Regions from separate parts of the Shewanella sp. M-Br genome, predicted to be linked through region 2. Evidence: predicted binding sites of a transcription regulator. Region 2 holds the regulator's gene; each other region holds the start of a gene.
What was found. Region 2 encodes ArgR, which controls arginine synthesis, uptake and breakdown. Its sites were predicted from a motif close to ANTGAATANNTATTCANT; they were not measured.
Positions count from the first base shown of each region.

Region 1 (4,256 bases), on a different contig from region 2:
ACAGCGGCACCACGCGCATTGGGTGCGAACAGCCCGTTTCTTTGAGTAACAGTAAAACCGTTAAGACATCCGATGGTTTACCCGCCATCGAAATCACATAGGATCCAAGTGCTTTAGCCGGATGTTTAGCAATTAAACGACAGGTATTGAGCACTTCGGCCACATCGGTTGACGGCTGCCAGTTACTTGGGATCAGTGGACGACGGTTGCTGAGTTCGCGTAATAGGAAAGCTTGTTTCTCGGTTTCATCCCAATGGTTGAAATCACCCATGCCGAGATAGCGAGTTAATTCGGCGAGCACATCGCTGTGACGGCTGGCGTCTTGGCGAATGTCGAGCCTGAGCATATGAATGCCAAAGCAGGCGAGACGGCGGAGAATGTCGAGCAATAAACCGTTGGCAATTAAGCGCATACCGCAGTCGGTTAAACTCTTATAGAGCATTTCTAGCGGCGCTTTGAGATCGCTTTCTTGCCAAATCAGGCTCGACTTATCGACTTCAGGATTGTGGCCTTCGATACGAGCATTCAAATAATCTATGGTGTCACGCAGTCTTTGACGAATAGATCGCAGCACGTGGCGGTAAGGTTCGCAGCTGTTATTGGTATAAGCCTTTAACTCATCATTGGCTTCTTCCATCGACAGTTCACCGACCAGCAGCACGATATCTTTTAAGAATAATCTGGCGGCGGCATGGCGGTTACGATCGAGCACCTCTTGGGTGACTTTTGCGGTAACAAACGGGTTGCCATCGCGATCGCCGCCCATCCAGCTTGAAAAGCGCACTGGCGCGATATCAATCGGTAATTGCTGCCCTGTGCGTTGCTGCACTCGATCGTTAAGTTGTCTTAAGAAGTCAGGCACCGCATGCCAGAGTGACTCTTCAATGGTGGATAATCCCCAGCGGGCTTCATCCACTGGGGTGGGGCGCTCGCGGCGGATCTCATTGGTGTGCCATATTTGCGCGATTAATTGACGCAGGCGCAGATTGATCTGTTGACGTTCTCTATCCGACAGTTGGTCGTTTTCTTGCTCTGTTAAGCAGTCGACAATGGCGGCGTATTTTTGGATCAGGGTGCGACGGGAAATTTCAGTGGGGTGCGCTGTTAGCACCAGATCGATATCCAGTGTTTTTAGACAGTCGAGCATTTTAGCTTGGTCGACACGACCATTGAGCATGCGTCCTAGGAGTTGTTCCACTGGGTCTGGCACGCAGACAAGTTCGTCGCAATTACGACTGATAGTATGAAATTGCTCAGATAAGTTAGCTAAGTTAAGAAATTGGTTAAAAGCTTTTGCAAAAGGGACTAATTCTTCGTCTGGCAAAGCTGTCAGTAACTCGAGCATTTGCTCTCTGGCGGCTTGATCGCCTCGGCGTGAGTCTTTGGCAAGCTTACGGATCTGTTCAACCTTCTCAAGAAAAGAGTCCCCAAGATGGGTACGCATAGTATCGCCAAGGATTTGGCCTAACATACTCACGTTCGATCTTAATGACGCATACATATCTGTCATATTGTCTGCCATGGTTACTGACATAGTTACTCCGAATAGAAAAACATGAAAATTCCGCTGTGCATTTAGCCCGTTAGCACAATACCTATCACTTGGGGCTATGGTCAACAGCAGAACTTATAACTTATACGACTGGCTTATCCGATATGCAACCAATCACGGTATTTGATGAAGAATATTCAATAGAAATGCGAAGTCACGCAATATTTTTTGATGATTAGTGCAAGTGAATATGAAGTGCATCATTTTATGCTTTGCAGACATGTATCTTAGCTGTTAATGAAAAGGACTGATTTGACTCATATTGACCCTGGATAACTGAGTTATTAACGAGTTAGCTGAATGGGAGGCGTGTCTTCGATATCCCAGTTTGAGCTTAAAATATGAAAATAAATTAAAAATATATATTCACATATATTGCATAAGTAGATCTTTGTGGTAGTCTAGCCATCAGTTGAGATGAGTCACCACCTGTGACCTGTAGAGTGAATATCATGATGCACAGTATTAGCCTGACAGTGAATAAAATAACAACCTATTACGATTTCCTGCGACGATAGTCTTGTCATCATAGATATGCGCGGTTGCGTGTAAGCTATTCATCTACTCTTTAAGTTTCTTTGATTCGGTTAATAAGACAAAAAACATGAAAAATATCGCCATTATTGGTGCCAGTGGTTACACAGGCGCGCAACTGACCGCTTTAATCCATGCGTCAGCAGAACTGACGATTCAGGGGTTGTATGTTTCTGAAAACAGTTTAGATAAAGGTAAGCCTTTAGCGGATTTGTATCCTAGCTATAGCCATATCGCATTAACGCTGTCGCCATTGTCCGATGAGGCTAAGGCAAAAATCGTGGCCGAAGCGGATGCCGTGGTGTTAGCGACTGAGCACTCGGTGAGCCTGCATTTAGCGGCTTGGTTTTATAGCCAAGGCTTAGCGGTATTCGATTTAAGCGGTGCTTATCGTTTCAGCGATGTGGCGCAATATCCTAAATGGTATGGCTTTGAGCATGAATATCCAGAGGTTTTAGCTAAAGCCGTCTATGGCCTTGCCGAATGGAACGCTAAAGAAATCGCGGCAACTAAGATTATTGCGGTACCAGGTTGTTATCCAACTGCATCACTTACTGCCTTAAAGCCGCTGGCGAGTTTACTGACATCAGCTTATCCGGTGATCAATGCGGTGAGCGGCGTAACAGGTGCGGGCCGTAAAGCGCAGTTACACACCAGTTTTTGTGAAGTTAGCCTGACACCCTACGGCGTATTAGGCCACAGACATCAACCCGAGATCGCCACTCAGCTTGGTCAAGAAGTGATATTTACCCCGCATCTTGGCAACTTTAAGCGTGGCATTTTAGCGACTATTACCGTGCAGCTAAAACCAGGCACTACGACTGCCGATGTAGCAGCGGCCTATAGCGTATATGACCAGGCGCCATTGGTCACCGTGAAGCATAATCAGTTCCCTAAAGTGGACGATGTGGTGCTGACACCTAACTGCCACTTAGGTTGGAAGTTTGATGAGAATAGCGGTTACTTAGTGGTAGCCAGTGCAATCGATAATTTGATGAAAGGTGCTGCCAGCCAAGCGCTGCAATGCATAAAGATTCATTTTAACCTTTAATTGTTCATCCTTATTTAAGAGAGTCGTCAAGATGTCTACAAACAACTCAGTATTAGTTCTTAAAGTTGGTGGCGCGCTGCTGCAGTGTGAAATGGGGATGGCGCGGTTAATGGATACGGCTGCGGCTATGTTAGCCAATGGTCAGCAAGTGTTGATGGTACATGGCGGTGGCTGTCTGGTGGATGAGCAGTTAGCGGCTAATGGTATGGAGACCGTCAAGTTAGAAGGTTTACGTGTGACTCCGCCCGAGCAAATGCCGATTATTGCCGGCGCATTGGCGGGCACTTCGAACAAAATCCTTCAAGGCGCAGCGACTAAGGCTGGCATTGTGAGTGTGGGCATGAGCCTCGCCGATGGCAATACTGTTTCGGCTAAGATTAAAGATGAGCGTTTAGGCTTAGTGGGCGAAGTCACACCAAACGATGGCACTTATCTTAAGTTTATCCTCGCCCAAGGTTGGATGCCGATTTGTAGCTCTATCGCCATGATGGACGATGGCCAAATGCTTAACGTTAATGCAGACCAAGCGGCGACGGCATTAGCCAAATTAGTGGGCGGCAAGTTAGTGCTACTGTCGGATGTTTCTGGGGTGCTCGATGGTAAAGGCCAGCTCATCCATAGTTTAAATGGCAAGCAGATAGCAGACCTTGTTAAGCAAGGTGTGATCGAAAAGGGAATGAAGGTCAAAGTTGAAGCTGCGCTCGAAGTAGCACAGTGGATGGGGCAGGCGGTACAAGTTGCCTCGTGGCGTGATGCAAGCCAATTAATCGCATTAGCAAAAGGTGAAGCCGTAGGAACACAAATCCAACCATAAGTGGAGTAGGTTATGAAGCATTTACTATCGATAAAAGACTTAACCCAGCAGCAGTTACAGGATCTAATTGCCTTGGCAAAAACGATCAAAGCCAATCCGGCTGAGTATCGTCATGCGCTGGATGGCAAGAGTGTGGTGATGTTATTTGAAAAGCCCTCACTCAGAACACGCGTTAGCTTTGATATCGGTATTAATAAGCTCGGTGGCCACTGTTTATACCTAGACCAGCAAAATGGTGAACTGGGAAAACGGGAATCGGTTGCTGACTTTGCTTCTAACCTGTCATGTTGGGCCGACGCAATTGT
Region 1 is NZ_BJBV01000020.1:3,338-7,593, forward strand. Features, by position in the region: gene ppc (phosphoenolpyruvate carboxylase) at 1-1,534, opposite strand, end outside; gene argC (N-acetyl-gamma-glutamyl-phosphate reductase) at 2,157-3,137, shown strand; gene argB (acetylglutamate kinase) at 3,169-3,951, shown strand; gene AAA952_RS16205 (ornithine carbamoyltransferase) at 3,964-4,256, shown strand, end outside.
Region 1: the regulator ArgR is predicted to act here: its motif matches at 1,906-1,923, upstream of argC (N-acetyl-gamma-glutamyl-phosphate reductase).

Region 2 (4,256 bases):
TAGCTTAGTAAAGTGTAAAACCTAGGCATAAAAAAACGGAGCTCAATGGCTCCGTTTTTAATTCGTCATAATCTAAAAAGATTATCCGAAAGATTATTTAACGAAATCAACGCCTAGTTTGATATCGCCTTTCAGCGTATCTAACATAGAATCACGAGCGTTAGCTTCGAATGCACTCACTTCACCGTAAGGCAGTACTTTTTCAATACCGTTTTTGCCTAACAGCACAGGTTGTGCGAAGAATTCAGCATGCTCGCTGCCGCCGTCAACATAGGCGCATTCAACGATGTTAGCTTCGCCTTGCAGACCACGAACCAGAGACAGACCGAAACGGCAAGCCGCTTGACCCATAGACAGAGTCGCGCTTCCGCCACCGGCTTTAGCTTCAACCACTTCGGTACCCGCGTTTTGGATGCGAGTCGTCAGACTTGCCACTTCTTCGTCAGTGAAAGTCGCGCCTTCAACTTGAGACAGTAATGGCAGAATGGTCACGCCGCTGTGGCCGCCGATCACATTCACTTTAACGTCAGCAACGTTCAGGCCTTTTAATTCGGCGATGAAAGTTTCAGAACGGATCACGTCTAGAGTCGTGATACCGAACAGACGGTTCTTATCATAAACACCCGCTTTTTTCATCACTTCTGCAGCGATAGCCACAGTCGTGTTGACTGGGTTAGTGATAATGCCAACCAAAGCCGTAGGGCAAGTTGCCGCTACTTTTTCGATCAGGTTGCGAACGATACCCGCATTGATATTGAACAGATCTGAACGATCCATACCAGGCTTACGTGCAACACCAGCAGAAATTAGAACAACGTCAGCACCCACTAGGGCAGGCGTTGGATCTTCACCAGCAAAACCTTTGATTTCAACAGCAGTTGGAATGTGGCTCAAGTCAACCGCAACACCCGGAGTTACCGGTGCGATATCATATAGAGACAATTGAGAACCCGCAGGCAATTGAGTTTTTAACAGTAGGGCAAGAGCCTGGCCGATACCACCAGCAGCACCAAGTACAGCAACTTTCATAGTTATCTCCGTTATTTCTCGGATATGTGTGACATGGATCTAATTTGCGTTGGCGTCACATTACTGGAATGTCACAACAATTTCAATTATCCCTTAGTCGTGGGACAAAAGAATTCCGGAATAACGCAGAAGCAATGTAGAACAATTACTCAAATTGGGATTTTTACGCCCCCAGCAAACGCTTAACCACTGGGGCTTAGTGAATTTTTATTCAACCAATCTGGTTATTTGTTGACAATTTTTCTAAAAATATTCAAAATGGGCCTGTTTTTTTGAATAACGAATAATAATATTATGCAAACGACCAAGAATCAGGATGACCTTGTTAGAATTTTTAAGTCGATTTTAAAAGAAGAGCGCTTTGGCTCTCAGAGTGAAATCGTCACCGCCTTGCAAGCTGAAGGCTTTGGTAATATTAACCAATCAAAAGTGTCACGCATGCTCAGCAAGTTCGGCGCAGTGCGGACTCGCAACGCTAAGCAAGAGATGGTGTATTGCTTACCAGCCGAATTAGGCGTACCCACCGCGGGTAGCCCACTGAAGAATTTGGTACTCGACGTCGATCACAACCAAGCTATGATCGTCGTGCGAACTAGCCCAGGTGCCGCGCAGCTTATTGCCCGCTTGTTGGATTCTATCGGTAAACCAGAAGGCATTTTGGGTACGATTGCCGGTGATGACACTATCTTTATTTGCCCATCGAGCATCCAAGATATCGCCGATACCTTAGAAACCATCAAATCTTTATTCAATTACGCAGAATAAAAAAACAGGTCAGTGAGCTGACCTGTTCTATTTTACCTGTACATTTTGAAGTACTATACCGCGCTGGTTATTTGGCCATTGTCCCGATTACGTTACACATTCCAGCACAATATCTAACTCACAATATCTAACTCACAATATCTAACTCACAATATCTAACTCACAATATCTAACTCAACTATAACGATATCAGTAAGCCACACTGATGCGCTGGTTTGGGTGAGCGCCCTTTTCGGCTTCATCTACCATGGCTTTTGCGTAATCAGTTACAGAGATACGGCTTTGACCATTAGCATCGGTAAAGAAGCTGTCGCCACCAAGACGGTACGGGCTTTCACTCTCACCGGGATAAATCTCAGCAGCTGGGCTCACAAAGGTCCAATTGATTGCCGTTTGCGCCGCACGGAATACCTTCAAGGCTTCACCCTGAGCTAACGCCTCATCTTTATATACTGCGGGGAAATCTGGGCTAGAGACCAGCGTCACACCCGGCGCCACTTCTAAACTCCCAGCACCACCGACCCACAATAAACGTGGCACGTTAGCGTTAGGCAGCACATCCAGTAAACGCTGAACCGTACTCGCCACTAGACCATGATTTTGTTGGGCGCGGCCACCAACGGCGGCAATCACGACATCTACGCCAGCAAAGGTATCGGCGACCAATGGCTGCTCTAAATCCACGGCACGTACTGCCACATCAGCCACGGATAACTTGCTTGGATCACGCACTAACGCTGTCACTTGATGTCCACGACTCTGTGCTTCTTTTAAAATTGCACCACCGATCCAACCCGTTGCACCTAAAATTGCGATTTTCATTTCATTGTCTCACTCAGATGATTTACATTGGATCCAGTTTACTTGCAGTTTTTCACCTAATAAACATCAATAATTGAGCATGATTGTTTCAATATAGGGTACTAATGTGGATAAAATTGCCGCAATACGCAGTTTCGTCGAAGTCGCAAACTGTGGCAGCTTTACCAAAGCTGCCGAACATTTAGACCTCAGCCGCCTGCAGGTTTCCCGTCATATTCAAGAAGTGGAGCAGTGGTTGAGTTTACGCTTATTACACCGCACCACGCGCAGCGCCAGCTTGACTTTGCAGGGTGAGGAAGCGCTACAATTTTGCCAGCGGATCTTAAGTGAAGTTGCGGCCATGGAGAGCCGTGCCCACAGCCATAACAGTGAACTGGTAGGCAGTATTCGTATCGCTACGCCTATTGGCCTAGGGCAGCACAGTCTGTTTGATGTCGTCGATCGCTTTATTAAAATTCATCCTAAGGTCAACATTCAACTGGTGATGTCGGACAGTTTTGCGCAATTGGTAGATGAGCGAGTCGACGTGGCGCTACGTTATACCGAGCAACCCGATGAGAATCTCATAGCTCGGCGTTTGATGACCATAGATGCGGTACTTTGCGCGGCGCCGAGCTATCTTGATAGCGCAACGCCACTCCTCGAACCCATTGATCTGCTGGCCCACAACTGCCTCATACACTCAGCGCAACAAAACTGGCCTTTTCTAAAAGAACTGCAAGCCGAGCACGTCAAAGTTACAGGGAATCTTAGGGCTAACGATATGGGAGTGTTGGTCAGTGCGGCGCTACGTGGACATGGCATAGTGCGTTTACCCTGTGACTTAGCTAACCAATACCTTGCCAGTGGTCAGCTCAAAGAAGTCCTATCCGAATTTACGACACCAGGCCAAACCCTGTGGGCGGTATATTTGTCCCGCAGTTATCAGCAAAATCTAGTGCGCGCTTTTATCGATTTCACCGCCCTGCAATGGCAGCTCGATATCAAAAAATGGGTTCCCGCGCATTAGCATAAAAAACGCACTTAGGCGTTAGCTTAAGTGCGTCTCGATTGATGCTAATTCGGCTTGATTATAGAAAGCTTATTCGTCGAACTGCAGCATAAAATCCAGTGCGGGGGCAAAGAAAGATGAACCTGTCATCGCCTTAGTAAAATGCATCAAGTGATCATGATTGCCTGCGCCATCACCAAACATCATGCTATGCAGCATCTTTTCAAAATGTTCTGGCGTGCGGCAGTTAGAGATAAACATTAATCCCTGCTCCTTCAGCGACCCATAGGGCATGCTCTGGCGCAGGATTTCCATCGACTGACCATTCGCATCTTTAAGATTCACCCGCTTGATATGGCTGGTCAGTGGCTTATCTTCTGACTCATACTCGATATTATCTTGCTTAGTGCGACCGATAATATCTTCTTGTTTTTTAACCGGCAATCTATGCCATTTACTCAAGTTATGGGCATACTTTTGCACGTGAATATAGCTGCCGCCCCTAAACTCAGGATCTTCATCACCAACCAGAGCGACTTCCTGACGGTGACGCCCCTTAGGATTTTCGGTGCCATCGACAAAGCCGGTTAAATCGCGGCTATCCATAAATCGAAAGCCACGCTCTTCTTCAACTAACTCCACTAAATCT
Region 2 is NZ_BJBV01000003.1:8,430-12,685, reverse strand. Features, by position in the region: gene mdh (malate dehydrogenase) at 94-1,029, opposite strand; gene argR (transcriptional regulator ArgR) at 1,324-1,794, shown strand; gene AAA952_RS03045 (NAD(P)-dependent oxidoreductase) at 1,984-2,616, opposite strand; gene AAA952_RS03040 (LysR family transcriptional regulator) at 2,723-3,625, shown strand; gene AAA952_RS03035 (Dyp-type peroxidase) at 3,698-4,256, opposite strand, start outside.

Region 3 (4,256 bases), on a different contig from region 2:
ACTGCACTTTATAGAAGGGAACATCCACTGTGAGCTCTGTATCGGTTAACACTAATTCGGCGCTATTCGATTGATAGAAGACCCAAGAAAATCCGCCCATCATCACCAGCAATATACCTAAACTCGCTGACTTCGCTATCTTAGGCATATTTTTTAGCCATAACATCAGTAAGATACCCGCTAAACCGAGCAATAAGACGATAAAACTGAAGATAGAGGTTTGGGTTAAAGGGGCGAGTTCAAAAAATTGAGGACTCATTGGCAGTATCTCCCGTGCAGTGAAGCCTTAATCTGCCAATAAAGACATATTATGTCAATAAAAATGCCAGCGCTAATATGAGTACTAGGCTGGCATTGATTAGATTGAGTTAGAACGGCTTAGAGATCGAGCGCGAGAATTTTTGAGCGGCGTTGATAGTTATACAACTGCTTTTTCTTCTGCGGCAGTGCTTCAACATCTTCAATCACAAAACCATGCTCTAAGAACCAGTGAATGCTCCGAGTTGTCAGCGCAAACAAGCGTGAATAACCGCGGTTTCTAGCCTGATTGATAATGTTCTTTAGCAGTAAACTGCCTCTGTCGGCATCGCGATAATCAGGATGCACCACCAAACAAGCAAACTCACCCGCATTGTCCTCTTCAAAAGGATAGAGCGCAGCGCAACCAATCACTAAACCGTCGCGCTCAATCAACATGAACTGTTCGATTTCAATCTCAAGCTGCTCACGACTACGACGCACCAGAATGCCTTGTTCCTCCAATGGACGGATAAGGTTCAACACACCGCCAATATCGGCGATCGACGCACAGCGTAAACGCTCAGCACTCTCAGTGACGATTTGTGTACCAATCCCTTCGCGGGAAAACAGCTCTTGTAGTAAAGCACCATCTTCAAGGTAGCTAACTAAATGACAACGTGGCACACCATTGCGGCAAGCATCGATACTGGCTTTGAGAAACGCCATAGTGCCAACACAAGCAGACCCTTGCTCGGCCAGCTTGTTCATGATGTTTTGCGCATCATTTGGCATCAACTCGGCAATTACATCGCCATTACGATCGAGAATACCGTTCTGTGAGCTAAAGCCGATCATCTTGTCTGCTTTAAGCTTAATTGCCACTTGAGTCGCGATTTCCTCAGCGGTGAGATTAAAGCTTTCACCAGTAACCGAAGCCGCAATCGGCCCCATCAATACGATGCAGTGATTATCTAACTGACGTTTTAAGCCTTGCACATCAATACGACGCACTTTGCCACTCAGGCAAAAATCCACACCATTATCCACACCCAGTGGTTGAGCAATCACAAAGTTGCCGCTCACTAAGTTAATTTGCGCACCTTGCATCGGCGTATTACTTAAACTCATGGATAAACGCGCTGTGATATCGAATTGCAGTGCACCCGCAACTTGCTTAATCACTTTGAGCGAATCTTCATCCGTGATACGCACACCGTCGTGGTAGGCAGGCGCAATACCGTTGGCGGCTAATGCAGCATCAATCTGCGGCCTAGCGCCATATACCAACACCACTTTGATCCCTAAACTGTGCAGCAGGGCGACATCATTTAAGATGGCGCGGAATTGATTTTGAGCCAAAGCTTCACCGCCAAGCATGACCACAAAAGTTTTACCTCTGTGAGCATTAACATAGGGGGCAGAATGACGAAATCCATCAACCAGTTCAGTGGTACGCACGCGTTATTTACACCTCATTTTTGAGCTGGCAGCGTCACTATGACACACCAGGAATGAATCGCTAACTTTCGCGTATGGTATTGCATTTTAATTCACATATAAAGAATTTATTCTCACTAAAGTGCAGATTTAATGATTTAAAGTGCTTAGAACCGCACTGTTTTATATTTTCAGCAAGTGTTCACACTTTTTTAACTTCACAAGGGATGATTCAGTTGCTTAAGTTTGCGAGGCAATTATCTCAACTTGATGACTAGCCACTAAAAAAATGCAAAAAAAAAGCCCCTTAAATAAGGGGCTTTTCTCGAAACACTAACCAAGGATTACTTGATTTTGGCTTCTTTGTAGATAACGTGCTGACGAATAACTGGATCAAATTTTTTGATTTCCATTTTTTCAGGCATGTTACGCTTGTTTTTTTCAGTTGTGTAGAAGTGACCAGTCTTAGCTGTAGAAACTAATTTGATCTTCTCACGATTACCTTTAGCTTTAGCCATGATCTATTATACCTTCTCGCCACGGGCACGAAGTTCAGCAACAACAACTTCGATACCTTTTTTGTCGATCAGACGGATACCTTTAGTAGATACACGTAACTGTACGAAACGCTTTTCTTCTTCTAACCAAAAACGGTGGTTTTGTAGGTTAGGTAAAAAACGACGACGGGTCGCGTTTTTTGCATGCGAACGGTTGTTACCAACCATCGGCTTCTTGCCAGTAACTTGGCATACTCTTGACATGTCAATCTTCTCCAAAAACAATTTTAACGCTCGAGCATTAATGTGCCTCGTATGGCCGTCGCCCGAGGCACAAAGAGGGCGCATTTTATACACGATCACAGAGTGAAGATCAAGTGTTAGATTAATTAATCCAGCCTCGTTCTGCAAAAGAAACTATCTCTCGATCACCTACAACCATATGGTCCAACAAGGATACGTCTATGGTTGCTAACGCATTTTTTAATCGCTCAGTTATTCGTCGGTCAGCCTGACTGGGCTCGGCAATACCAGACGGATGATTATGACAAACTATAACTGCTGCGGCCTTTTTCTCCAGCACTAAGCTCACCACTTCACGTGGATACACTGATGCTGAGTCTATTGTGCCGCGGAATAATTCGACAAATTGAATCACTCTATGCTGGCTATCCAGCAGTAAAACTGCGAACACTTCATAGGAGCGATCGGCCAATTGTCGCATTAAATAGTCCCGAGTTAAATCGGGATTTGTCAAAACCTGACCTCTTTGCAGATTTTCCTGCGCTACACGCCGCGCTAATTCGGCCGCAGCTTGAAGCTGGGCGTATTTTACAGGTCCTACGCCCGGAAGTCGACACACCTGATTTCTTGGGGCACAGAGCAGGTTTCTGAGGCCGCCAAACTCGCAAATAAGCGACCTAGCAAGGTCAACCGCGTTTAATCCGGCTAAACCGTTACGCAGCAATACTGCCAGTAATTCAGCATCCGAGAGATGCGCAGCTCCTTTTTGTAACAGTTTATCTCTGGGACCTTCGCCCTCAGGCCAATCTTTAATCCCCATGTGACCTCCCTGTCATCTCACATATTTTCACTTTACTGAGTATGGACGAGATTTTTTGAACTGGGATAGTCACTAAAATTCACCACTTTGTGATATTGTTGCCGGCATTATTTCTATCTCGGATGATGTCTGTGAGTCTGACAAATAAAAACGTCCTGCTGGGCATTGGCGGCGGTATTGCGGCCTATAAAAGTGCTGATTTAGTACGCCGCTTGAAGGAGCGAGGCTTTGATGTGCGCGTGGTGATGAGCCAAAGTGCGATGGAATTTATCACGCCTCTGACGCTGCAAGCGTTGTCTGGACATCCAGTGGCATCTAGCTTGCTCGACCCCGCAGCAGAAGCAGCCATGGGTCATATAGAACTCGCTCGTTGGGCAGATCTCGTCATCATCGCCCCTGCAACCGCAAACCTATTGGCGCGGATTAATGCAGGCATGGCCGATGAGCTAATCACCACCACGTGTCTTGCCACTGAGGCACCTATCGCCCTGTGTCCGGCAATGAATCAGCAGATGTACCGTAATCTGGCTACACAAGCGAATTTAACTAGCCTCGCATCACGTGGTTTTACACTTTGGGGCCCCGCCAGTGGCAGTCAGGCCTGTGGTGAAGTCGGCCCTGGACGCATGCTCGAACCGCTAGAAATTGCCGAGCTAGCCAGTGATTTTTTTGCAACAAAAGAAGTCTCTGCGCAGCCTCTTGCAGGCCAGTCGGTGCTTATTACCGCCGGACCAACCCGTGAAGCAATTGATCCCGTCAGATACATTTCAAATCACAGTTCTGGAAAAATGGGCTTTGCACTGGCCAAAGCCGCGGCAGATATGGGTGCAGCAGTCACCTTAGTCTCAGGCCCAGTAAATCTCAGCACCCCAGAAGGCGTGACACGGATTGATGTTGAATCGGCGCAAAATATGCTCGATGCTGTTATGGATAACGTTGATAAAAAAGATATTTTTATTGGCTGCGCCGCCGTTGCAGACTACCGCATTAGTGATATTGCTACCTGTAAGATCAAAAAA
Region 3 is NZ_BJBV01000034.1:37,612-41,867, forward strand. Features, by position in the region: gene AAA952_RS21160 (PH domain-containing protein) at 1-259, opposite strand, end outside; gene argA (amino-acid N-acetyltransferase) at 379-1,698, opposite strand; gene rpmG (50S ribosomal protein L33) at 2,022-2,195, opposite strand; gene rpmB (50S ribosomal protein L28) at 2,202-2,438, opposite strand; gene radC (RadC family protein) at 2,560-3,237, opposite strand; gene coaBC (bifunctional phosphopantothenoylcysteine decarboxylase/phosphopantothenate--cysteine ligase CoaBC) at 3,360-4,256, shown strand, end outside.
Region 3: the regulator ArgR is predicted to act here: its motif matches at 1,778-1,795, upstream of argA (amino-acid N-acetyltransferase).